Regions from separate parts of the Paenibacillus sp. FSL K6-2862 genome, predicted to be linked through region 4. Evidence: riboswitches for the same ligand, from Rfam matches in the RefSeq annotation. Region 4 holds a riboswitch; each other region holds the start of a gene.
The links. A riboswitch is a leader RNA that binds a small molecule or an ion and turns the genes downstream of it on or off. The one in region 4 is predicted to bind cyclic di-AMP.

Region 1: another riboswitch for cyclic di-AMP. It lies ahead of MHB82_RS10335 (C40 family peptidase); the one in region 4 lies ahead of MHB82_RS00515 (C40 family peptidase).
Region 2: another riboswitch for cyclic di-AMP. It lies ahead of MHB82_RS18365 (3D domain-containing protein); the one in region 4 lies ahead of MHB82_RS00515 (C40 family peptidase).
Region 3: another riboswitch for cyclic di-AMP. It lies ahead of MHB82_RS06555 (hypothetical protein); the one in region 4 lies ahead of MHB82_RS00515 (C40 family peptidase).

Annotation. Positions count from the first base shown of each region.
Region 1 is NZ_JBBOSN010000001.1:2,198,284-2,204,236, reverse strand. It holds gene MHB82_RS10345 (X2-like carbohydrate binding domain-containing protein) at 1-3,747, opposite strand, end outside; tRNA gene MHB82_RS10340 (tRNA-Leu) at 4,088-4,172, opposite strand; cyclic di-AMP (ydaO/yuaA leader) riboswitch at 4,533-4,664, shown strand; gene MHB82_RS10335 (C40 family peptidase) at 4,670-5,134, shown strand; gene MHB82_RS10330 (carboxymuconolactone decarboxylase family protein) at 5,214-5,543, opposite strand; gene MHB82_RS10325 (hypothetical protein) at 5,673-5,888, opposite strand.
Region 2 is NZ_JBBOSN010000001.1:4,099,558-4,105,510, forward strand. It holds gene MHB82_RS18340 (DUF4178 domain-containing protein) at 1-78, opposite strand, end outside; gene MHB82_RS18345 (DUF350 domain-containing protein) at 102-503, opposite strand; gene MHB82_RS18350 (PspA/IM30 family protein) at 599-1,270, opposite strand; gene lpdD (prenylated flavin chaperone LpdD) at 1,393-1,734, opposite strand; gene MHB82_RS18360 (polysaccharide deacetylase family protein) at 1,886-2,677, shown strand; gene MHB82_RS18365 (3D domain-containing protein) at 2,804-3,478, opposite strand; cyclic di-AMP (ydaO/yuaA leader) riboswitch at 3,481-3,679, opposite strand; gene MHB82_RS18370 (amino acid ABC transporter ATP-binding protein) at 3,945-4,670, opposite strand; gene MHB82_RS18375 (ABC transporter substrate-binding protein/permease) at 4,657-5,953, opposite strand, start outside.
Region 3 is NZ_JBBOSN010000001.1:1,444,969-1,450,921, forward strand. It holds tRNA gene MHB82_RS06545 (tRNA-Leu) at 408-490, shown strand; gene MHB82_RS06550 (glutathione peroxidase) at 628-1,104, opposite strand; cyclic di-AMP (ydaO/yuaA leader) riboswitch at 1,473-1,645, shown strand; gene MHB82_RS06555 (hypothetical protein) at 1,764-2,159, shown strand; gene MHB82_RS06560 (HAD family hydrolase) at 2,330-3,013, shown strand; gene MHB82_RS06565 (Nramp family divalent metal transporter) at 3,178-4,473, opposite strand; gene MHB82_RS06570 (organic hydroperoxide resistance protein) at 4,906-5,325, shown strand; gene MHB82_RS06575 (zinc ribbon domain-containing protein) at 5,531-5,776, shown strand; gene MHB82_RS06580 (hypothetical protein) at 5,927-5,953, shown strand, end outside.
Region 4 is NZ_JBBOSN010000001.1:104,486-110,438, reverse strand. It holds gene MHB82_RS00520 (hypothetical protein) at 1-754, shown strand, start outside; cyclic di-AMP (ydaO/yuaA leader) riboswitch at 1,015-1,152, shown strand; gene MHB82_RS00515 (C40 family peptidase) at 1,156-1,626, shown strand; gene MHB82_RS00510 (GNAT family N-acetyltransferase) at 1,918-2,430, shown strand; gene MHB82_RS00505 (c-type cytochrome) at 2,586-2,945, shown strand; gene rbsK (ribokinase) at 3,020-4,003, opposite strand; gene MHB82_RS00495 (4a-hydroxytetrahydrobiopterin dehydratase) at 4,049-4,345, opposite strand; gene MHB82_RS00490 (hypothetical protein) at 4,607-4,900, opposite strand; gene motA (flagellar motor stator protein MotA) at 5,136-5,936, shown strand; gene motB (flagellar motor protein MotB) at 5,923-5,953, shown strand, end outside.

The DNA of each region.
Region 1 (5,953 bases), 2.1 Mb from region 4:
TCCCAGCGACCGGTTAATGATAACAACGGCTTCTGCTCTTGTCAGCTCAGCATTCGGCCGGAAGGTGCCGTCCTTGTAACCTGTCAGGATTCCCAGGCCTTGGGCTTTTTGAATTGCTTCCTTAGCCCAATGACTGCCAATATCAGAGAACCCACTGCCTGGTTTGGTCGTATCCGGAGCCAGACTCTCAGCCAAACTTGCCATCTCTGCACGGGTCAAGGACTGATTCGGTTTAAATGTGCCATCCTTGTAGCCTTGCATCAGTCCCATTTTTGCAACTTTCTCTATAGCTGCTGCTGCCCAATGGGAAGAACTCACATCACTGAACGTCAAATCTGATGATGCTACGTCTTTTTCAACGACTTTGGCGAGCATGGTTGCCATCTCTGCGCGAGTGATTTTGTTATTCGGTCTAAACAGTCCATCCTTATAACCGTTAATATACGCCTCATGCCGAGTCGTCTGAGTATTCCCGGAAGGTTCCTCTCCCGCTTCTGTTTCCGGAACCGGAGTAACTGGAGGCTGTACAACAGGGGTTGAAGGTCCACTCGGATTGGAAGGTCCAGATGGACTGCTCGGATTTGTTGGATTTGTTGGGTTTGTTGGCCCGCTGTCCCCAGCAGATATCGTAAATTTCAATTGATCCGTGAGCATGAGCTCACCCGACTTTTTGACAGCCTTCAGCGTATGCACTCCACTTGTCAGGTTTGTTATGCTGTAGATCTCCTGCCTATTTTTACGTCCATCACTATACGTATCTACGGTTTGCACCAGATTTCCGTCGATGTAGATCTCCACCTCACCCTGCTGAGGCCCAGTCGGAGTAATCATACGGATGCCGGTACCTTTGAAGACATACTCAAAGGAATCACCATTTACCGCCGAATAATGAACATCGTTGAGATAATCGCCGCCAAAAACAAAACGGAGGTTCAACGTGCCGAGAGGCTGCGCAGCAAGGTAGGATTTTCTAAGCGTCACCTTATCCCCAGTTATCTCATAATCAGTTCCCTTTACCAGCTCAAGTGAGCCATTCATAATCTTCTTGAAACTTTCCGATTCCTGCAGAAGTGTCACTTCAATATCGGCTTGCGCAGATTCAGCTTTGTCAAAAACAGCACTCACCGGCTGAATGATATTGGGGATTTCCACCTTGAGGAAGTCAAGCAGCATGAACCGTCCCGACTTTTTCACGGCTTTAAGTGTGTGCAGCCCATCTGGCAGCCCTGAGACACTATAGACCTTTTGCTGCGCCAAACGTCCGTCACGGTAAGCACTTACCGTTTCCTTAAACTCACCATCCACGTAAATATCCATGTCGCCCTGGGACGGATCCACTTCCGTAAAAAACTGAATACCCGTTCCCCTGAATTCATACTCAAAATAATCGCCGTTCTGCTCGGCGTAATGCACATCATCCTTATAGTCGCCAAATGCTCTTCCCGTGCTGCGTGACCAGTTGCCGCTATACTTAATTGCGGGATCGTCATTGTTAATCATCGCGAATCGGATTCCTGAGGTGTCAATAACCTTAATCGTCAGCGTCTGCGGATCCCCCGCGCTAAATAACACGTTAAACTTCGTTGTGCCGACGGGCAGCTGGGTGAGGTATTGTTTCTTGATCGTTAACGTATTGTCAATGACATCATAGTCATCTTCGCCGAGATCGCCCCCGTCGTATTTCACACCAGTTAACGTATTACCGTTCAGGTTTAACGTAATTTTCACATCCGCCTGCTGATCCACTGCCTTATCAAAGTCTGCAGCGGTTGGGCTTATTGCACTGTTCTGCCCACCAGACTCTTTTTCCCTGATTACCTTGAGCGCATCCAGAAGCATGTATTGGCCCGATGCCTTAACGACCTTCAGGGTATGTGTTCCACTTGGCAGATCTGTTTTGCTGAACAGGACCTGCTGGGCTTCCCTTTCTCCATCGGTATAGGCGCTTACCTGTTCTGCCTCTCCATTATCAAGAATAATACTCATGTCCCCTTGCTCTTGATGCTTCTCTGTCAACAGCTCGATGCCTGTACCTGTGAACGTGTATTCAAAATAATCTCCGTCTTTTTCCGTATAATGCACATCGTCATTGAAGTCCCCGAAACCTCTGCCGGTATTCGTATTCCATGAACCTGTGTAATGTATCTCACTATCGTCATCGTTAACGTAGACCACCTCGGTAACCGTGGTATCGTCTCCCACAACGGATGGTTCAGCAGCAGGTTCATCTGCTACATTGGAGTCTCCTGCTGTACCCGCATTCGTTCTCTTATTGCCTGTGGAATCCTGAATCGCTATAGTCAGATCCTGTGAACCCTCTAATTGTTCCTTGCCTCCATTTCGCTTCCAATCTCCGGTATAACGCATGCCTGTATCATCGTCATTCACCGTCGATGTTCCGCTCAGTGCCTTGACTTTCAGCATTCGTGAAGCATGTGGCTCCAATAAACCGCTGTTAAATCCCTCGTTAAAGGTACCCAGTTCGGAATGGCTCCACAGGTCACGGACCGATGCAGGTCCTTCCAGACCAATATCACTCCAATTGACCTTAACCTCAGCGCTCCGGTTCCCCAGATTAAACAGAGCCACACTGTATGTTCCGTCTCCGTTATTGGCATACCATACCTGCTGCTGGGTATCCATCGATACCGGATGAGCCGGACGTCCAGCCTGATTGACAGCGATCACTTCATCATTGGTAAGAAGTTCAAGTCCATAGCTGTCCAGCCTGGTCATGTCATTCCCTGTATACAACGGTGCAGACGAGATCGCCCAGAATGTCATGGCTGTCTTCCGTTCATCCTTGGTGAGCCCATCCATGGAACCATTGCCCACGTTTAACGAGTCAAAATCATTCCACCCGCCAGGACCTGCATCACGCCACCAAAGCGCAGCGATTGGAAACAATCGTGCAATATTAGCCCACTGCGTTAATCCCACATTGCTGTCGTATGCTTCCACATCCCAATCGATACGCCAGCCATTAGCGTGTTCTTTCCAGAAATCCACGTAGTTATGGTCCAGTGCCCATGAAAGCTCGAACCAGATATTATGCCTTGCCAAAGCTTTGGACCAGGCCTCCACATCTCCTCGTGCATCCCGGCTCAGATTGTTAATTCCTGATCCTGGAGTCACGCTGTCGAATTTGACAAAGTTAATGCCCCACTCGCCCAGTAGATCTGCGATGGAATCGATGTATTTCTGAGCACATGGATTCGAAAAATCAATCTTGTAGGTATACGCATTCCAAGCATCCATCACGGTAAGCGGCTGATAAGCAATATCCTGCATCCGGCAAGCTCCGCCCGTCCCATAGATTTCAAGGTTTTTATTATATGCATCAATGGACAATCCGGGAATCAGATAGATCCCGATCTTCTGACCATTGTTATGAACATAGTCGATAACCTCCTGGAATCCGTTCGGATACAGCTCTTGGTTAGGAATCGGTCTTCCGTATTCATCATTATCTCCGTTCCATCCCGCATCAATATTGATATATTCATAGCCATGAGCCTGTAACTTCTCGCGCATGGCATCCGATTGCTTCTTGATGCTCTCCGCTGATGTCCATTTTACGGAAGGGTCATACACCTGCATACTGTAACTGCTCCAGCCCATGTAAGGTTTCTCAGCTAATTTTGTCTCTGCAGCAGCTTCAACCACACGACCTTTGGTCCCTGTAAAACCAAACTGAACTGCTGCAAAGATGAACACCACAAAAACCATCGCCATCCGTTTACCCATTCGCTTCAAATCATCCCTACCCCCTCTGAAATAGTGAATTCAAATCCATAATGATAGCGCTTTCCTTACGTGAAAAGAATAGTGGATGTATTATGCTCAGGATAGGTACAATTCGGAATTTTGCGTACATTTCACCGTGAAAGCAGGGGTACAACAACCATAGAACAGGCATTTCTCCCCTTACACCGGAGATTTTGCAAGTGAACTGCTGCCATCAGATCGATTCAGAGGACGTTGTTTAAGTAACGATGTGTGTATCGTGGTTTTGGTCACATAAAAAAGAAATAAAAAAAGGTTTCCCGCAGGCGCTAGCCTAACGAGAAACCTTTTCTTCTTATGATGCGGTCGAGAGGACTCGAACCTCCACGGGGGGTTAGCCCACACGGACCTGAACCGTGCGCGTCTGCCAATTCCGCCACGACCGCATATGGCATATCTCCGAGATAATCTATCGCGGCGACAAGAAATAATATATCATGTGAAATTTAACGTGTCAACAGTTAAATGATTAGTATAAGACTACGATAACCGAAAGTTATAAAATCTGGTCGAAACCTGCCTTTCCCTGTTGAGAATGAACCTTGCTCTACTCTACTACTCCAATTTACTTATTTGTCCAATTTATGTGCTGATGAAACACAAATTACGTTTTTGTCATCATAAATAAACATGGAGAACTACTACTTTCCACAAAAAGTCTTGAATTCCGTTAACATTGCAGGAGGAAGAAAGGTTTGACAATTACGCATTTATGCAATATAGTTTCAAAAGGTTACAAAATATTAATTATTCATTTGCCGAGTTTCATGTTTGAAAACGGGGGAACCATTTTGGGTGAATTATTCTTATACATAGGAAATATAGGGAACCTTCTACCGAACCCTTAGCTAACTCCGTAGGCATCGAAGGGAGAACATTGATTTTGAAAAAACTGATCATTTCTATTTTTGGCGCAGCCGTTCTATTTACATCTGGTGCAGCAAGCACTGAGGCGAGCAGTATTAACACCGTCGTTAACAACATGACTGGAATACCTTACAAGTGGGGCGGCACAACGCTGGCCGGGTTTGATTGCTCTGGATTTATGAGATATATCTTCCAAAAATATAGCATTGAATTGCCACGCACTTCACAGCAACAGGCCAAGGCGGGTACTCCGGTATCCAAAGCCAATCTGCGCACAGGTGACATGGTATTCTTCAACACTTCAGGTAGCGGCATTTCGCATACGGGCGTATACATCGGGGGCGGACAATTCGCTCATGCTTCCAGCAGTAAAGGTGTCAGCATCACCAAAATGTCGAATCCATACTTCAGTGACCGTTATGTAACAGCACGACGGGTGACTGGACAGTTTATGTATAACAAGATGCTTGGAAAAATATAAGTTGGACAAAAAACAGGCTCTGGATCATTCCAGAGCCTGTTTTGCTGTCTTGTTATTCAGACTCACTTGCAGGAAAAACCTAGTGCAATGCTTTTTGCACACGCATTGCACCTTGAGACAGTGCGTGACCGCCGCCTACCGCTCCGGCTACCGCAACGGTCTCCATAATCTCCTGATCGGTTGCGCCCTTCGCACGGGCCTCTTCTACATGGTAAAACGTGCATACTTCGTTATTGGCAAACAATCCAATGCCGAGGGCAATCAGCTGCTTGGTTTTGGCATCAATGGCACCTGACTGGAAACATTCACCCGTAAATTCGTGATACGCTTTGACTACGCCAGGCAATACATCGCTTAATTCTCCAATCTGATCCTTGTAGGCATGTACCTTATCATTCATCAATGTCATGGCTACCCGCACATCCTCTCGGCTGATAAGTTTACGAATTCTCGCTGTACCTATCTTCTCTCCCGAGTGGCAGAAGTATGCCAAACCCTCCATGGTAATTCCATGCATCCGTCTCCAGAGCGGCTCTATTCATTCAGCCGGACTTTGGCGCGGTTCGCTAAAGAGCTGATAGCGATAACTACGGTCCAGCTTGACCACACGTCTGTTCTGGCGACGGATAAGCACCTGTTCCCCATCCCATGCAACGACAATCCCTGTTACATCGTTGGACTCCAAACCATCCCGTACCACTCTTACTTTTTCACCCGATAAGCGCAGTGCATCCAGTTCTGCATCACTAATCATGTCTATGGCTCCTATGTTCCAAAATAATTTACAAAAAGAGACCTAAATGAAGAGTCATTTAGGTC
Region 2 (5,953 bases), 4.0 Mb from region 4:
AAGGTCCAGCATGGTTTTCTCTGCTCGTGGTGGTTCGGGTTTGGCTAGTATTCCTTTAATCCGTTTCCATACACTCATACCCATTACTCCCGTTCGTTATCTTATAAACAAGCTGCAATAATTAATGCGCCCACGATGTGCAAGGCACCGGAGAACAAGCCATATCCTGTCTTCCCTTGCTGAATTCCTGTGTCCAAATCGAGATTGGCCCACGTGCGAATCATAAAATGCACAACGCTTTCCAGAATAAGCAGGATGACAAACGAAACAACGGATACAAGCAACGCTTCACCCAGATGACCCGCTGTCGAAATCGAAGTGGCAAGCACATAGCCTTGAGCAAACAGCTTCATGACCATCCGTGTTGTAACTGCCATGTTCCCTGCCTTAACTTCCGCAAAATCCTTATACTTCGTAAACAATGAATCCACATACATCAAAACAAAAAGCAAAACCGAACCAGATAATGTCCAGACCAGCATCGCCAAAATGTTCAAATCCATTTACACAGCCCCCACTTATCAACATGAACCGCATTTAAAAGCGAAGGAGAAACGCTGTCTCTCCTCCGCTAGGAACCCTGCTTAAGATGCAAGGTTTAGTTCTTATTTTCGTACTGCTTCATGAGTGCCGCCAGTTCATCTTCAACGGCCTGATCCTTGCCGAGTTTCTCGAACTCTTCATCAAGTGATTTTCCTTTGGAAGACATCTCGTTGCTTGCTTCAGCCTGTGCTTCCATTTGCATCATTTTCTCTTCCATACGTTTCATGCCAGCACTCGCTGTATCGGAGCTGAATCCATTCAACGCTTTGTTGATTTCGGTTTGTGCTTTTGCTGCATTATAACGCGCTACCAACGTTTCACGCTTGTTTTTCATTTGTGTCAATTGCTTGCGCATTTCATCCAGCTTGCCGCGCAGATTGTCTGCCGAAGCCTTGTTCTGATCATAGCTTGTTTTGTATTCTGCCATTTTTACTTCAGCAGCTTTTTTCTCTTCCAGAGCCCGGCGCGCCAGCTCCATGTTCTGTGCACGTGCTGCGGTATGAGCTTGCTCCTCACGTTTCTTCACCAATGCTTCCTGTTCCTCGAACAGCTGCTTGAATTTTTTCTCAATCGCGATTTGTTGAGCAACAGCCTTCTCTGCATCTTCCAGATCTTCCTGCATATCACGGATATATTGATCCGTCATTTTGATTGGATCTTCTGCCTTGTCAATAATGGCATTAATGTTAGACATCGTTAAATCACGCAAACGTTTGAAAATGGACATTATGGTATTCCTCCTAGTCGATTTACATCTTGTATATAATCATACATACGTGGTAACCTTCATCCCGTTTCAATTTTACCAAAAAAAATCATAAAACACGATTCAGATTCACCCAAAATATACTATTTTGTATCATTCGCCAGGGTTAAATGATCATCGAGCAGCTTTTCCGCCGTCTGTACGATCTCATCAATCTGTACACGTGTAATGGCGTCAAAATGAATCCCCATAATAACGGTTACAGTCACCTTAAGAGAATTTGCGGCCTTACGTGCAAGACGCTCACACAATTCCTGTTCCTTATGCCCCGGTATATGGACTGCCGTCCCCACCACGCGTTCTCTTTCCGGATAAAAGGTCGCCACAGCCCCTATATGAGCTTTCCCACCCGTGACCAAAAATATCTTATCTTCTCCAGCTTCAATGACCTGCAAACGAACCGATTTCAAATCATACGTACCCATCCTAATCCACCCATCCTTTTGGAGTATATGTAATGGTGGAATTATGAGCTTAATGACTGAATTGGACAATGAAACATCTCACATTTATGCATAATGGACCATCAACACGGGCATACCAAAGAGAACGCAATTTGACAAAGGAGGCTATATCATGCGTATTCGCCTCATCGCATTCTCCATGTTGATCCTTATCTTTATGAGTGGAAGCTATTCACCTGGACAACTGCTGGCAAAACCCGTTCGAGAGAGCATGCCTGCTGCAAAGCCGGATCTATCTGAGGATGAACAGCTGACACTCGGTCAGCTAAGGCAGAAATATGCCGATACGTTCAAGACCAATGGTCCTTCAACCAGACAGGTAGCACTGACTTTTGATGATGTACCTGATCCGCGCTTCACTCCGCAGGTATTGGATATTTTAAAGAAATATAATGTTAAAGCGACTTTCTTTATTGTTGGCAACCGGGCAGAGAAACATCCCGACCTCGTCAGACGGATCGTTAGGGAAGGTCACATTGTTGGGAACCACAGTTACAACCACCCTGAATTCAGTAAGCTGTCTTTGAATGCTTTTCGCAAACAAATTCTACATACCGGCGACATTATTCGTAAACTGACCGGGTATACACCAAAAATGATTCGTCCTCCATACGGGGATATTAATGAAAAACAGCTGCAATGGGCCGCAAGACAGCAATACAGCATCGTCAATTGGAATGTGGATTCGCTGGATTGGAAAGGCCTTAGCAAAGAACAAGTGAAGCAGAATGTCTTATCTGCAGTCAAACCAGGCTCCATCATTCTTCAACATGCGGGCGGAGGCGTGGGCTCCAATCTGTCCGGTACCATTGGAGCACTTCCGGAGATTATAGATGAACTGCGATGCAGGGGCTTCAATCTGGTGACTTTGGACGAGATGCTGCAATTGCCAAAAAGCAAATAATACTCGGCTTAGTAGAGGAAACACATAAGTTATGAATTAACAATCTTGCGCGTTTTAATAAAGACAAAGGGTACCCTTATTACGCGTTCATCGTGTAATAAAGGCACCCTTTTGTAGCACTGATACTTATTTCAAGATATAAAGTTCAACGTCCTGAAAACCAAAGGTACTCACAGACTTCTGGCTCCCAGGAATGAAAATGTCAATTCGTTTCCCTTTGATCGCTCCACCGACATCCCGGGCAGTAGCCACAAATGCCTGCTTAGGCAGCCCCGGATGGGAGTGACCCGTAACAAGAACCTTTGTACCCAGTGGGATGACACTAGGGTCTACTGCAATCGTGCCGAGTTCAAGTGGATTACCGAAGTAATCAACAGCACCCCATCCACCATTTTCGGAAGCGGCTGCAGAGTATGCTGTTGCTTTCACATCAATGGACTTACTATAATCAAACGTTTTGCCCCAGGCCTCAACGACTTTATCGTCAGCATTTACATCAAGGCTAGCGGTCGTAATCGTCTTTGCACCTGTAGAGCTCTTCGCAGCTGGAGCAGCTGAGGCTGTGTTTGCTTTTCCAGGAATCGTAATTTTCAAACCACCATAAATGTTGTAAGGTGAAATATCACTGTTTGCTTTAACCAGTGTGTTCAGTCCAACTCCATATTGTTTCGATAAGGTATAGAAGGTATCCCCCTCTTTGGCCACGTGAACAGAATCAGCGTGAGCTGGAACGGCCTGAATGAGCATTGCTGCTGTCAATAGGGCTGTTGCTGTTTTGGCTATAGTTCTCTTCTTAATCATGGTCTTCCTCCCTCATTGTGCCTGCGAAGTTAGTTGTCGGATTCGGATGGAGGAAACCACCCTATAGGTCTCTGTTACATTCGTCTTGCGTTATGTATCCCTAATTCACCCCAAGCAGCGTGCGTTTCAAACTTCCCCCCACGGTCTGCATCATTACATCCTCCACACTTCCTCCTCAGGAAGTTTCGGCAGGAACAATATATCACAATTTTGTAACCAAGGTCCGTAGTAAATGTTACCAACTGTATTGAACAACACATTATGCGGCTTTAGAAATAAGGATTTTTCTTGTTAAAGAGCGATCAAGCAGCTCTGGAACGATGACAGAAACGTTACTTTTACGACACTGGATACTTATCCACAATCAAAAAAAAAACCCTGCTAACGTGACGTGAGCAAGGTTGTTTGATTTCTTTTTTTGTTCGTTCTATTTAATCCGGTTCACTGACTGGATCATGCTCAAAGGTTATGACAAGACTTTACCGAGGAAGTCACGTGTACGTGGATTCTTAGGTTGACCAAATACTTCATCCGGTGTGCCCTCTTCCACAATTACACCGCCATCCATAAAGATGATGCGATCACCCACTTCACGGGCAAAGCCCATTTCGTGGGTAACAATAACCATCGTCATGCCGCCTTCAGCCAGGCGTTTCATAACGTCGAGTACTTCACCAACCATTTCCGGGTCAAGTGCAGACGTTGGCTCGTCAAACAGCATCACATGCGGCTGCATCGCAAGCGCTCTGGCAATGGCAATCCGCTGCTTCTGTCCACCAGACAGCTGACTCGGATAAGCATCTTTTTTATCCAATAACCCAACGGTTTTGAGCAAGTCTGTGGCGATCTGCTTGGCTTCCTGTGCAGATTGCTTTTTGACTTTAATCGGGGCAATGGTAATGTTTTGCTCCACGGTTTTATGCGGAAACAGATTAAAGTGCTGGAACACCATCCCCATTTTTTCCCGGGTTGCATTAATGTTGTGTTTGGGATCTGTGATCGATACGCCTTCGAAATTAATTTCACCTGAAGTAGGCTGCTCCAACAAGTTAAGACAGCGAAGGAAAGTACTTTTGCCTGATCCTGAAGGACCAATTACAACAACGACCTCGCCCTTGCCAATCGTGACATCTATGCCTTTAAGTACTTCGTTTTTATCGTAGGATTTGTATAGTTGTCTAACGTCTATCACTTGCACTCAACTTCCTTTCCAGTCGACCCAGCAGCTTGGACAAAATAAATGTCAATACAAAGTATATGGCTGCTGCAATAAGGAACGGATTCATTCCTTGGTACGTAATGTTTTTGACTACACTTGCCTGATACATGATATCAACCATACCAATGACCGAGATAATGGATGATTCCTTGATAATGGTTACGAATTCATTACCGATGGCAGGCAGTACAGCTTTGAAAGCCTGTGGCAAAATAATAAATCTCATTGCCGCGCCTCTACCCATCCCAAGCGAACGTGCTGCTTCCAGTTGACCCCGGTCAACCCCTTGAATCCCAGCACGGAAGATCTCTGCAAGGTAAGCACCACTGTTGATGGAGAGTGTGATAATACCGGCTTGAAGAGCTGAGAAATTAATACCGAAGGTCAGGGAAAGGCCATAATAGATAATCATCAGTTGAACCAGCATCGGCGTCCCGCGAATGACTTCAACATATGCCGTACCAATCCAACGTAAAATGGCCATATCATGCATCCGGAACATGCAAATGATCAAACCGATAATTACCCCGAAAATTACGCCAAGTGCGGACAATAGGAGGGTATAACCAACCCCCGTAGCATAAAAGCTTTTGTATTGCCAGAATACTTCAAAAATATTTGGCGATTTGACCTCACGGTCTGCCATTAATTGACTGGCTTCCGTTACCATCTGATCAATTTTATTTTCGCTCTTCAGTCGTTCAAGCGTACCATTAACGGCATTCAGCAATTCCGTATTGCCTTTGCGGATACCGATCGCTGCTGCTACCTGCTCTTCATCCGGAACAGCAGGCGCAAGTCCGATCATATCATCCAGGTATCCTGCGGCAACGGTATCTTCAACGATTGCAGCGTTGATCCGTTTAGTTTGCAGTTGAAGCACTATGTCCGAGATTTTATCAAGAGACGTCAGCTTAGCTCCAGGAATCTTCTGTCCGATTGTTTCCTGGATCGAACCTTTTTGTGCTCCGATCTTTTCATTTTCCAGTTCAGCCATGGTTGGGTATTTGTCTTTATCCTCATTGCGAACCATGATGACTTGTTTCGATTTATAGTAGGTATCGGAGAAGTCGATACTTTTCTTGCGGTCCTCTGTCGGTGTCATGCCTGAAATAACAATATCCACGCGTCCACTCTGCAATGCAGGCAGCAGGCCGTCGAAACCCATATCTTCTATTACAAGTTCTACGCCCAAATCGGCAGCAATCTCTTTGGCAATGGCAATATCGAATCCGACAATCTCATCCTTGCCATTA
Region 3 (5,953 bases), 1.3 Mb from region 4:
TTCGTAAAGTGTTATATTATATAACATTATTATTGGTTTCTGAATCCTTTTATGTTTAAAATCCGAATTATATGATATATATCATCACATAAACATCCGTATTTTGTCAATGGTTTCTTACTTTTAAGTTTTAATTATATTTAAATGTTATATTATATGACTCGTAATGGTTAAATGCTAGAAAACTAATGATAGGTATATGATATACTTTCGTATGGGGAGCTAAAATTAAAAATGAAGATGTATAAATGAATTGAAATTTAATGTATGCAGCAGTTAAAAGATCATGACGAAAAAAACCGATATTTGGAGGGGAAACACAGGTGCAAAAGTAGTTTTTATAAAAGTGCTTTACTTTTATAATGTAAACCTGTATAATCAATTTTGTTGCCGATTATTTACGACATGCGGTCGTGGTGGAATGGCAGACACGCTATCTTGAGGGGGTAGTGGGCGTATGCCCGTGGAGGTTCGAGTCCTCTCGACCGCATCATATTGTACGACAAGAAGAGGTTTTCCGAATATGGAAAACCTCTTTTTTGCGTTTGGATAAACATAAAAAAAGGCCATTCACACAGAACCGGACTTTCTCTGGTTCCCTGTTGATTATGGCCTCTCCATGTTGATTTATTTCAGCAGTTTCTCAATATCAGCCTCAATTTGGTCAGGAGTCGTTTTTGGAGCATAACGCTTCACGACACGTCCGTTCTGATCAACGAGGAATTTGGTGAAGTTCCACTTGATGGCTTTGGATCCGAGCAGTCCTGGTGCCTCTGTTGTCAGGTGTTGGAATAGTGGGTGAGCGCTTGAGCCATTAACATCAATTTTCTCAAACATAGGAAAGCTTACACCGTAATTCATCTGACAGAACTCAGCAATATCGTCGGAAGATCCTTTTTCCTGAGCGAATTGGTTACTTGGGAAGCCTAGTACTTCAAACTGCCGGTCTTTGAATTTGTTATAGAGTTCCTGTAAGCCTTCAAATTGCGGGGTCAGACCACATTTGCTCGCCGTATTTACAATTAGCAGCACCTTGTTGCGATAATCGGACATCTCGACTTCCTGGCCCCGAAGGGTATTGACTTTGTAGTCATAAACGGACATGATCTGTCGCCTCCATATCGTATAATGGGTTAATGATTCCTATAGTTATATTATATTGCTTACAATTAGATAATGCAAAACTAATTAAATAAATTCCTATGTTTACTTACAGATATCTAAAATTACATACGTTTTTCATAAGGACGAGAATTAGCGAGATTCACAGAGATGGATGGAGAATGGATTGGTTGTAAGCGATATCATTGATGTGTAATGCCTTAAATTCGTCCATTCGCTGATCTGACCGGACTTTACACTAACATGTCGCGGGTGTATGATTCATATCGTAATTTCTAATTCAATTAAACTTAACATGAACAACGAAACAAACGATAATATCGCTCTGGTCAATACATGAAACAGGAACGATGTTTTAATCGCTGAGTTTCCATTCATTCATGGGTGGGAAACGGGGGAACCAATCGGAACGGCTGTCATTACAGCTAATCCATGGGGTGAATTTTTCGGTGCAAGCCGGAAATAGGGCGACTCTCGCGCCCGAATCCGTCAGCTAACCTCGTAAGCGTTAAAGGGAGAGGCAACAAGCCGTACGCATATTCATGGCGTTTTCGTCATGGGTTATTCAAGAAGCGTTCGGGAGGCCTTGGTCCCCCACGCTTCTTTTTTGTTGTCTTTTCACGCCAAGGGAGGAACGAACGATGGATAATGAGATGATTCTAGTAACAGCACCGAATGAAGCAGGCCGCAAGTTTATCAAGCTGTTGATGTACAAAAAAATGCCGTTTGCCGTTCTGACTAACAGTGCAGGGGAAGAACGGAAGCTCCGCAGAATCGGAGTGGAGAACGTCATTCGCATGAATACAGCTGAAGCTCAGAAGTGGTTTCTACCGCAGTCGAGTGTAGGCAACGTTTTTATTTTCGAGAACAGTTTGAACCTGACCTGCCGCTATCTGCAGATCTGCCGTTCCTGGACCTCCAAATCACTATGTGTGATTACGGAACAGAGTCACCCCAAAGGCATTTACCGCGGGATGGGAGCTGACCGCATTGTGTATTCCCTTAATGGAGAAGTTGGCTTCTTGCTTAATGGTTAATGTGATAGCTGCCGATTGATCCGGTGTAAGGTGCCTGTTATAATTGAACTTGTGGAAAAACGGAATTCTGAGGAGACTCATGCATGATGGTGGGTCTTCTTTTTTATTTGAGCATTAATGTACATTGCTGATTTAGAGATTGCGTTCATGGCTAACAAGGAGGAATAGGCGTGCCGGATGTACGGGGGTTAAAATGGTTGTTCTTTGATGTAGGAGATACGCTGGTGGACGAATGGGAGCCGGTAGATGATATTATAGGGCAGTTTGTAAAAGAAGCCTGCTTGCTTGGATATCCGGTGAAAATAGAGGAAGTGCGAGAGATATTTGCCTCCTGTTACCGAAATTATGAGCAGTGGCCCATGAGGGTAGCCATTCGAACGCTAATCAGTGATGAACGTCATAGGGAGCAGATCCAGGAGAAGTTGAAGTTCCGGAAGGAACTGGAGAAGCCCTTCGCTTCTGCTGACGCGGTGTTGAAGGAATTGTCACACCATTATCGAATTGGCATTATTGCCAATCAGAGTCCAGGGACAGCTGAGCGCCTGGAGAGCTACGGTCTGCGGAGGTACGTGGATGTACTGGCTTGCTCGGCAGAAGAAGGCGTATCCAAGCCGGATCCGGAACTCTATGCCGTGGCTTTGAAGCAGGCGGGATGTGAACCCGAGGAAGCAGTCATGATTGGGGATCGGATTGATAACGATATCATTCCTGCCAAGAAGCTGGGGATGCGAACGATTCGGATTTTGCAGGGCTATGGACGATTTCAGCCTGAGCTGGAGGGCCAAGAGCATGCAGACTGGACCATCGAAGCCTTGGAGCAGATTATTCCACTGCTTGTGCCTTCTGAAGGTTAGCGGATAAAATTAAAAAAAAGATGACTTTCGCGTCATTAAATAAAGGACAAGGCAAGTGTATGGCAAAGCTAAAAGGCTGATCCCTTCAAGTATATTCTTGATGAGGGATCAGCCTTTTTTTATAAATCTATAGTAAGAGGGAAACGGTTTTAGCGCTATATAGATTAAAACAGCATGATGGTTTGGATAATCAGATAAACATTCAGAACCACAATCACGGCAGCGATGATCCAAGAGACGACTTTGAGCCACAGCTTGTTGGCGAATGCGCCCATGCTTTTTTTGTCACTCGTAAACATCACAAGTGGAATAACGGCAAAAGGCAGCTGCAAGGATAGAATCACCTGGCTCAAAATCAGCAATTCTTCCGTTCCATGTTCGCCGGCGATAGCCGTCACAATAACGGCAGGGATGATCGCAATTAATCGGGTCACGAGCCGGCGAAGCCAAGCTGGAATCCGAATGTTCAGGAAACCTTCCATGACAATCTGGCCGGACAGTGTACCTGTAAGCGTAGAGTTCTGACCTGAGGCCAGCAGAGCGACACCAAACAGGATACTTGCAATGGTTGTGCCCAGCAGAGGTGTGAGCAAGTGATAAGCATCTGCAATCTCAGCGACCTGTGTCATGCCTGCGCTGTGAAATACAGCGGCTGACACAATGAGTATGGCAGCGTTGATAAACAGGGCCAGGGTCAAAGCGATCGTTGAATCCATAGTGGAGTAACGAATGGCTTCTCTTTTCCCCTGAGTTGTCTGTTCGATCTGCCGGGTCTGCACGATGGATGAATGCAGGTACAGATTGTGCGGCATAACCGTTGCTCCAATGATTCCGATGGCAATATACAGCATCGCTGGATTCTGTAGTATCTCGGCACTTGGTACAAAGCCGGTGAGTACCCCGCCCATATCCGGTTTGGCAAGAAACAGGTCAATCCCGAAGCAGAGGGCGATGGTTGCCATCAGCACGATGACCAGTGTTTCCAGGGCGCGGAAGCCTCTATTTTGCAGCAAAAGGATAATCAGAACATCCACAGCCGTAATAATGACGCCGTATAACATCGGGATGTTGAACAGGAGCTTCAGTGCGATGGCTGAACCGATGACCTCAGCCAAATCTGTAGCAGCAATGGCCAGTTCGCACAGAGCCCAGAGCATAATGACAACCGGCATACTGAACCGTTCGCGGCAAGCTTGGGCCAGGTCCCGTCCGGTTACAATGCCAAGCTTACCTGCAAGGGACTGTAATACGACGGCCATAAGGTTTGAGATTAAAATAACGGATAATAGCGTATAACCGAACTGGGAACCGCCGGCAATATCTGTTGCCCAGTTCCCCGGGTCCATATAGCCGACAGCGACCAGATAACCTGGGCCGACAAAGGCGAGGAATTTTTTCCACCAGGCAACGTTTTTCGGAACCTTCATGGAGCTGTGTGCTTCCCCGAGGGAGGGAGCCATGCCTGCTGCGGCCAATTGTTCAGCCGAAGGAGAGCTGAATGGATTTTTTTTACTCATACATGTTCACCTGACTTTTTAATAATAATCGTATTGATTTTCCTTATGATGAAGACCGGGGTCATTCACTTTTATATGTCTGAAAATATATGTCGTTACTTACATTGTACTCATTCAATAATTTTTGTCTAGTGCAACTTTTATGTAGATGGACAAAATGAGAAGCGGATGAGATCACAGATCCTTAGTATATTACCCAACTTCAGAAAATTTAACTTTATATCATAAATCGCGTTATGCAGATGGCGGGATGGATGCATGAAAATGACAAAGATGCAGAAGCTGATGAAGTAACCCAAAACCGTTTCAAATTAAGCCAGAAGTTTAAATTGAATTGTAGGCAGCAAAAATATTGGAGAAAAAGGAGAGATTCTAATGGAAGCTTTATATACAGCAACTGCGACAGTCAAAGGTGGACGTACAGGTTCGGTAACTTCATCGGATGGAGTCCTTAAACATGATCTGAAAATGCCAAAAGAACTGGGTGGATCCGGCGGTGAAGGTACGAACCCTGAGCAGCTCTTTGCAGCAGGCTACGGTGCATGTTACGAAAGTGCTCTTGCCAACGTGGCGCGTAAAGCAGGCGTTAAACTGGAAGATGTGACGGTAACGAGTAATGTATCCATTGGAAAAGACCCTGCGGATGACGGATTCCAGTTGTCGGTCCGGCTGGATGTAAGCATGCCGGGTGTGGATCACAGTCAGGCAGAGGATCTGGCTCGCAAAGCTCATGATTTTTGCCCGTATTCCAAAGCGACTCGTGGCAACATTGATGTCGTACTGAACGTGGTATAAACCGATACTCGCTGGAGTAAAGGGAGAGATATATTAAGCAGGCTATCATGGATACCTGTTGTTCGGTACAAGCCCTGCTGGCAAACGGCAGGGCTTTATATTTTAAAATCAGAAGACATGCAGGAGATTGCAGGTCAAATCGCGTACTCTTTTACATAATTATACTCTTGCTTCATGCCAGGCATCTGAAAAAGGGGGAATGCAAATGAGTATTGAAGAGATGATTGAGCGAAGGTTTGTATGTACGAAATGTCGGGGAACGGATTGCAACATCAAGGAAGTCTCAATGTCCGGGGCTGGTCTTAGCAAAATGTTCGACATCCAGCATAACCACTATTTGTTCGTAGCCTGTTCCTCATGTGGTTATGTGGAAGTATTCGACCCCGATGTACTGAAAGGCAAAAAGCAGGGTCAGGTAGGCACAATATTGGATATTTTGTTCGGCGGATAGTGTGGCATAACTTGGTGGGTATGGAATCCATTCAAAATAAGCTGGGAGGTTCGTGCTCCCTGAGTTGACATCGAACTAAAATTTCTTTAATATGACTTAGTACTGAGAAAAGTCATGCAGGAAACAAATTTGAATTGACAGGTGATATCCATGTCTTATAGACCACGTATTGCAAAA
Region 4 (5,953 bases):
TTACTTCATCTATAAAATGGTGCAATCGGCAGTTATTCCCTTGCTGCTGCGCTATCCGGACCCTGACGCCGGGGAGCTGAGTACCATTTTATTCAAAATGGAAAGCCAGCTCAGTCTGTCTACCCATCCCGAGGTGCATCGTTATTTATGGATACTTGGGGCCATGCTCCTGCTCCGCATGCTGATTACCCCTCTCATTCAGGCAGGGCTACTCTATTCATTACAACACTTCAATCATACAGAAGAACGTATTCCTTTTATACGTGGGATCAAGGCACTGTGGAAACCGATGATGCTGCTTCATTTCATTAAAACGCTATTATTACTGCTGCCTGCGTACTGGCTGATCCCCAAGCTGTATAGTATCTTTCTGGATGGATTCCACTCGCTGCAGCTGCTGCTGCCAGGCATTCCATATGTAGCCGGATGGATCGTGTATGGATGGATCGTACATCATGCTTTGTTATATATGCAGTTTGGCGCCACAGCACCCGAGAGTCAGGGCGGGGTAAAAGGTACATTTCTCGGTCTATTGCTCGCCTTGCGTCATATCATTTCTCTCATTGGTATCGCAGTGGTTCTGGGAGGAATTCATCTGCTCATCTTCGGTGCCTTCACATCTGCGTCGTGGTTCCTGACAGGTCTCATCGGTCTGATCCTGCAACAAACCTATCCGCTCGCCAGATGTTTGTTGGATATATGGAAGATATGTGCTCATTTCCGCCTGTGGCAGTCCAAGTCCTCCAAAGGTTAAAAAGTGTAATGAACCGCTCAAAAATTGTTACCATCTTCATGTAAACTTGTGTCAATGTTTACGCTTCAAAAAAGCAAACCTCAACCTTTCCCCGTCAAAGGTCGAGGTTTTTTTTGCTAATTTTCTTGTTAAACGTTGCCAAAGCTTTACTCCTCTGTTACAATAATCGCAGTGAGTTTTTAGTAACAACTTTGTAATCTTTACCTTATGAATTGTAACTACTTAAAATTAAATCGTCATTTCTTGATTTCGCAGGTGCACAACTAGCATAGCCAAATTCCTGGCACCTGGGAAGCGGGGGAACCAGTTATGGGTGAATTGATCTTGCTACAGAGGGATCATAGGGGACCTTCAACCGAATCCTTAAGCTAACCTCGCAGGCGTTGGAAGGGGTATATCTCTTGTTCAAAAAGAAATTAACAGCAGCTGTCCTTAGCTTAACATTCGCACTATCGCTTGGAGCAGGCAGCGCATTCGCAGATTCAAAAATGGATAAAGTAATTGATTCAGCAATGGGAACTACATACAAAAGTGGTGGAACAACGCTTAACGGCTTTGACTGCTCTGGATTCACACGGTATGTATTCGAAAAGCTGGGCATCGATTTGGCTCGTCAATCCAGTTCCCAATTCGACATGGGTGACTCGGTATCCCGCATGGAAATGAGACCAGGCGATCTGGTATTCTTCAATACAACGGGTAAAGGGGTTTCACACGTAGGGATTTTCGTGGGTGAAGGTAAGTTTGCACACTCCTCGTCTTCCAAAGGAGTTACCATTAGTTCTTTGAGTGAGAACTACTGGGCCAACCGCTATGTTGGCGCTAAACGGATTATGAGCACGGACGCATATGAGTCACTGGCCCTCGACTAGGGACAAGCTGAGCAACATCATACTGTAACGAAGCATAAATCAACCGCCCGGTACATTCTCCGCAGGAATGTATCCGGCGGTTTTTTTGTGCTTGTTCGTCCATGCCCTTATGATGTTTTTACCCATCCTACTATAATATAAACGAAATTCCAGAAACTTTTGTTTCACTTTTTTTCAAGGGAGCAAAACCTTGCCAAATACCCTCCTCTTTTGTAGAGTAAAATCAGGATTAAATATGAAATGACATATGTTATAAACGATTAGCGTATGACTAGAAGTAGCTTGTTCACAATGAAAGGAGCGTGCAGTGGTGTGGATGAAGCTTCTGTAACGTTTCACGTTGTGCCGATGCAAGAAGAACATGCAGCATTGATCTGCAGCTGGATATATGAACCACCCTATAACATCTATACCTGGCTGCCCTGGGAACAGATGAAGGCGCTGGAGGTTGAATTCGGGGACGAGCAGCTTCGAAAAGAGCAATATGCTGTTGTACTCGGAGAGCAGGACCAACTTTGCGGATTCGTTCAATTCTTTCCTCTTGAAGGCGTGACGCGCATTGGACTTGGTATGCACCCTGAACAGTGTGGACAAGGTCGCGGTACTGCCTTTGTCTCTGCGATCGTGAAGGAAGCCATTCGGCGGAACCCAAGTCATGAGATCGATCTCGAAGTGCTCACCTGGAATACGCGGGCTATTCGGGTTTATCACAAGGCTGGATTTGTCACCCAGGATACGTATGAACGACAGACACCAAGTGGTTTGATGCCTTTTTATTGCATGGTCTATGAAGGACCTCGTTAACCCTTAAACCGCATAACCAAAAAGAAATTCATGCCCGTTTATGTGATTAGTTCAAAAAATTACCACAAAATGCTATGATGTCTTAACAGGTTCCGTTATAATGATATGGACAGTTTCAGTTTAGATGATCTTTCATTCTGGAGGGGACATAACGGATGCACAAATGGATCATGAGCGGGGTATTTTTTGCAGCATGCGCATTGGCTATTGTATTAATGTTTACGCTTCCAGGGAAAGAGGAAGTGGCTGAAGAAGCGAAACCAACCATGCCGGAAGTGGCAATGGATGCCGGACAGGCTGAAGCACTGGTCAAAGCCAATTGTATCACGTGTCACGGGGATCAGCTTCAAGGTGGCGTAGGACCTGCTCTAGCTAACATCGGCAGCAAGGATGATGTGGAGAAGATCTACTCTACCATTGTCAAAGGTAAAGGCGGAGGCATGCCTTCCTTCAAGGACAAACTGAAGGACGAGGAAATTGCCAATATCGCGATGTGGCTGGCCGAGAAGAAATAAGGATAACGAGATACGCAGCAAAGAGGCCCCTGCCTTCCCTCTCGGGAATGGTACGGGCCTCTTCGTCATATCGTTCAGCCTCTGGCTGAGTGTTCTGCCAAAAAGGCTTCCACTTCACGTGCATACGGCATCCCCGACTGGGCGCCGAGCTTCGTTACGGATAACGCGGCCGCTCCCATGGCATAGCCTACTGCCGCGTCCAGGGTTTCCCCGCGCGAAAGGGCTACCGCCAGCGCGCCGTTGAAACAATCGCCAGCGCCGGTCGTATCGACGGCGCTTACGGCGTAGCCCGGCGCACGGCAAGCGCCGGCACGCCCAGCCTGTACGCGGCCGCCAGGCGCTGCCGCGTACACAGCCCCCTCGGGGCCGAGCGTCGTGACGACAGCGGCCCCGAGCGATGCGGCGAGCTCTGCGACCGCCGCATCCACGTCTTCCGGCCGGAGATCATCCCGGCCGGTAAGCACGGCAAGCTCGCTGCGGTTCGGCGTGACCACGTCGACGCACCGCAGGAGCTCCTGGGGCAGACCCGGCACCGCTGGAGCCGGATTGAGCACCACCAGTGCGCTGCCTTCTGCCGCCAGTTCGGCGGCGCGGGTGACCGCTGGCAGCGGGATCTCCAGCTGCAGCAGCACCGCTGCGGCTGCAGTCAGGCTTTTTACCGTATCCGCCTCTTCCAGCATCTCCGGCACCACTTGTCCATTCGCTCCAGGAATAACGATAATCCGGTTGTCTCCCTTGGAGAGCCAGATCGATGCTGTACCTGTTACAGTGTCTTCCAATACACGAACCTGCGAGGCATCTGCCCCACTATCCGTCAGACTGTGCAGCAAGCGTTCCCCAAAACCGTCCGAACCCACTGCTCCAATCATCGTGGTCTGTCCACCCAGACGTGCAGCAGCAACGGCTTGGTTAGCCCCTTTGCCGCCAGCCAGATAGTGAAGCTCCTCACCGCTTACCGTTTCTCCCTCTTCCGGGATGATATCGGTCTTCACCACGAGGTCCATATTGAGACTGCCTACAACCGCGATCAGAGGCTTATTCTGATTCATGTCTGACATGTATGCTTCCTCATTTCTTGGCAGCACAACGATAACCGATCCCGGCTATGTCGTCCTCATTTTCTCAAACGTTTCGTTAAACTGCTCTGCTTCCTTAATATCTACAGATGTAATTCCACCCTCATCCCACGACGTGAGACGCAGCGTAACCGTTGTATAATCAATCGTAATAAAAGGGTGATGATTAAATGCTTCCGAGATCGCGGCGACCTCATCCACGAATGCAATCCCTTTCATGTAGTTGGAAAATACGAACTTGCGGACAATCCACCGTCCCTCTTCTAGTTCCCAGCCTTCCAGCCTTCCCAGATGAGCTTCGACTTCTTCTTGCGTAAAAACCATACGTTATCTTCCTCCCCATAAAGACGGCAAAAGGGTAGTCTCTAACCCTGTCCCTCATGCCATCCGAAACCTTGGTGCTACCACAGTAACCCCAACCGTTATAGGTTAGCCGCTCTGCGGCTCGCCCGTTTCATGACTCTCATCTTACCACGTACGGAACTCAAAATCCAATACTGTAAATGGCGTTAGAGCCAATAGTGGTAAGGCTTCCAGGCGTTTACCCTCCCGGCTTCCACGCTAGAATGCCCCTTATATTCGGCCCTAGATTAGGGGTACAAATGTCAATTCTTCTTCCCCAATCAGAATATGAATGCGATGCTGCTCCTTATCATGGATAACCACACCACTCCCTACAGGAATGACCGACTCTGTGCCCAGCGCATAGAACAAGTCCTCTGCCAGAGCTTCGTCTACTTCGAGCTGCTCGTTTTCACCCAAACGGGACCAATCCTCTGCATCCATTTCAAAAAAAACGTATCGGTCCGGAATGCGTCCGATCGCCTGTGTCAAATCTGTCAATATTCCTTCATAATCCCGTCCATGCTTTACGCCCATTGGCTTTTTCACTCCTGTTTGGCCCCTAAAGAGCTGATTTGTTCTTATTATACCTGAAAATAACCCTTAAAAAAAAAGGGCTTCTGGTCGATAAATACTATACATGACCGTTTCAGCTGTTACAGCATTTCTAAAAAATGCCAAAGGTTAAACGGATTGCGGCCAAACATTCGCCCGGAAGCCCGAATACAGCCGCTTGAAAGGATTCAATTTTATCTCATGGATGAGGTGTATGATGGAAATTTCAACGATTATCGGACTAGTTTTAGGGCTGGTTTCACTTGTTCTCGGGATGTTCCTGAAGGGTGCTCCCCTGATTAATCTGGTTAACAACCCGGCAGCCTACGTTATTATCTTTGTTGGTACAGCAGCAACAATCTTCATGGCATTTCCAATGTCTGAAGTTAAAAAAATCCCCAAGCTTTTCGGGGTACTCTTCAAAAAGCAGCAACTGATTGACCGTGTTTCACTGATCGGCACATTTATGGATTGGGCTTCCACTACCCGTCGTGAAGGTTTGCTGGCACTGGAATCAAAAGTCGAAGAGATTGACGATCAATTCCTTCGCAGCGGTATGCGCATGATTATTGACGGCAACGACCAGGAATTTGTTAGTGATGTTTTGATGGAAGATATCCATGCCACCGAAGAGCGTCACCGCGGAGGAGCATTGATCTTCGCACAAGCGGGGATGTACGCTCCAACACTCGGGGTTCTCGGGGCCGTTGTAGGTCTGATTGCAGCCCTGGCCGACCTTAGTGATATGGAAAAGCTATCTCACGCGATTGCGGCTGCGTTCATCGCGACACTCCTTGGTATTTTTAGTGGTTACGTGTTGTGGCACCCGATGTCCAACAAGTTGAAGCGGATGTCCAAGAAAGAGATGGAGATCAAGCTGATGATGGTTGAAGGATTGTTATCCATTCAATCTGGTGTTTCCACCATTGCCATCAACCAAAAATTATCTGTATTCCTGACACCTTCCGAACGTAGACAGCTGGAAGAGAAGGAGGGATCATCAGGTGAAAAAGGCTAAAAAACATGAGCCGCATG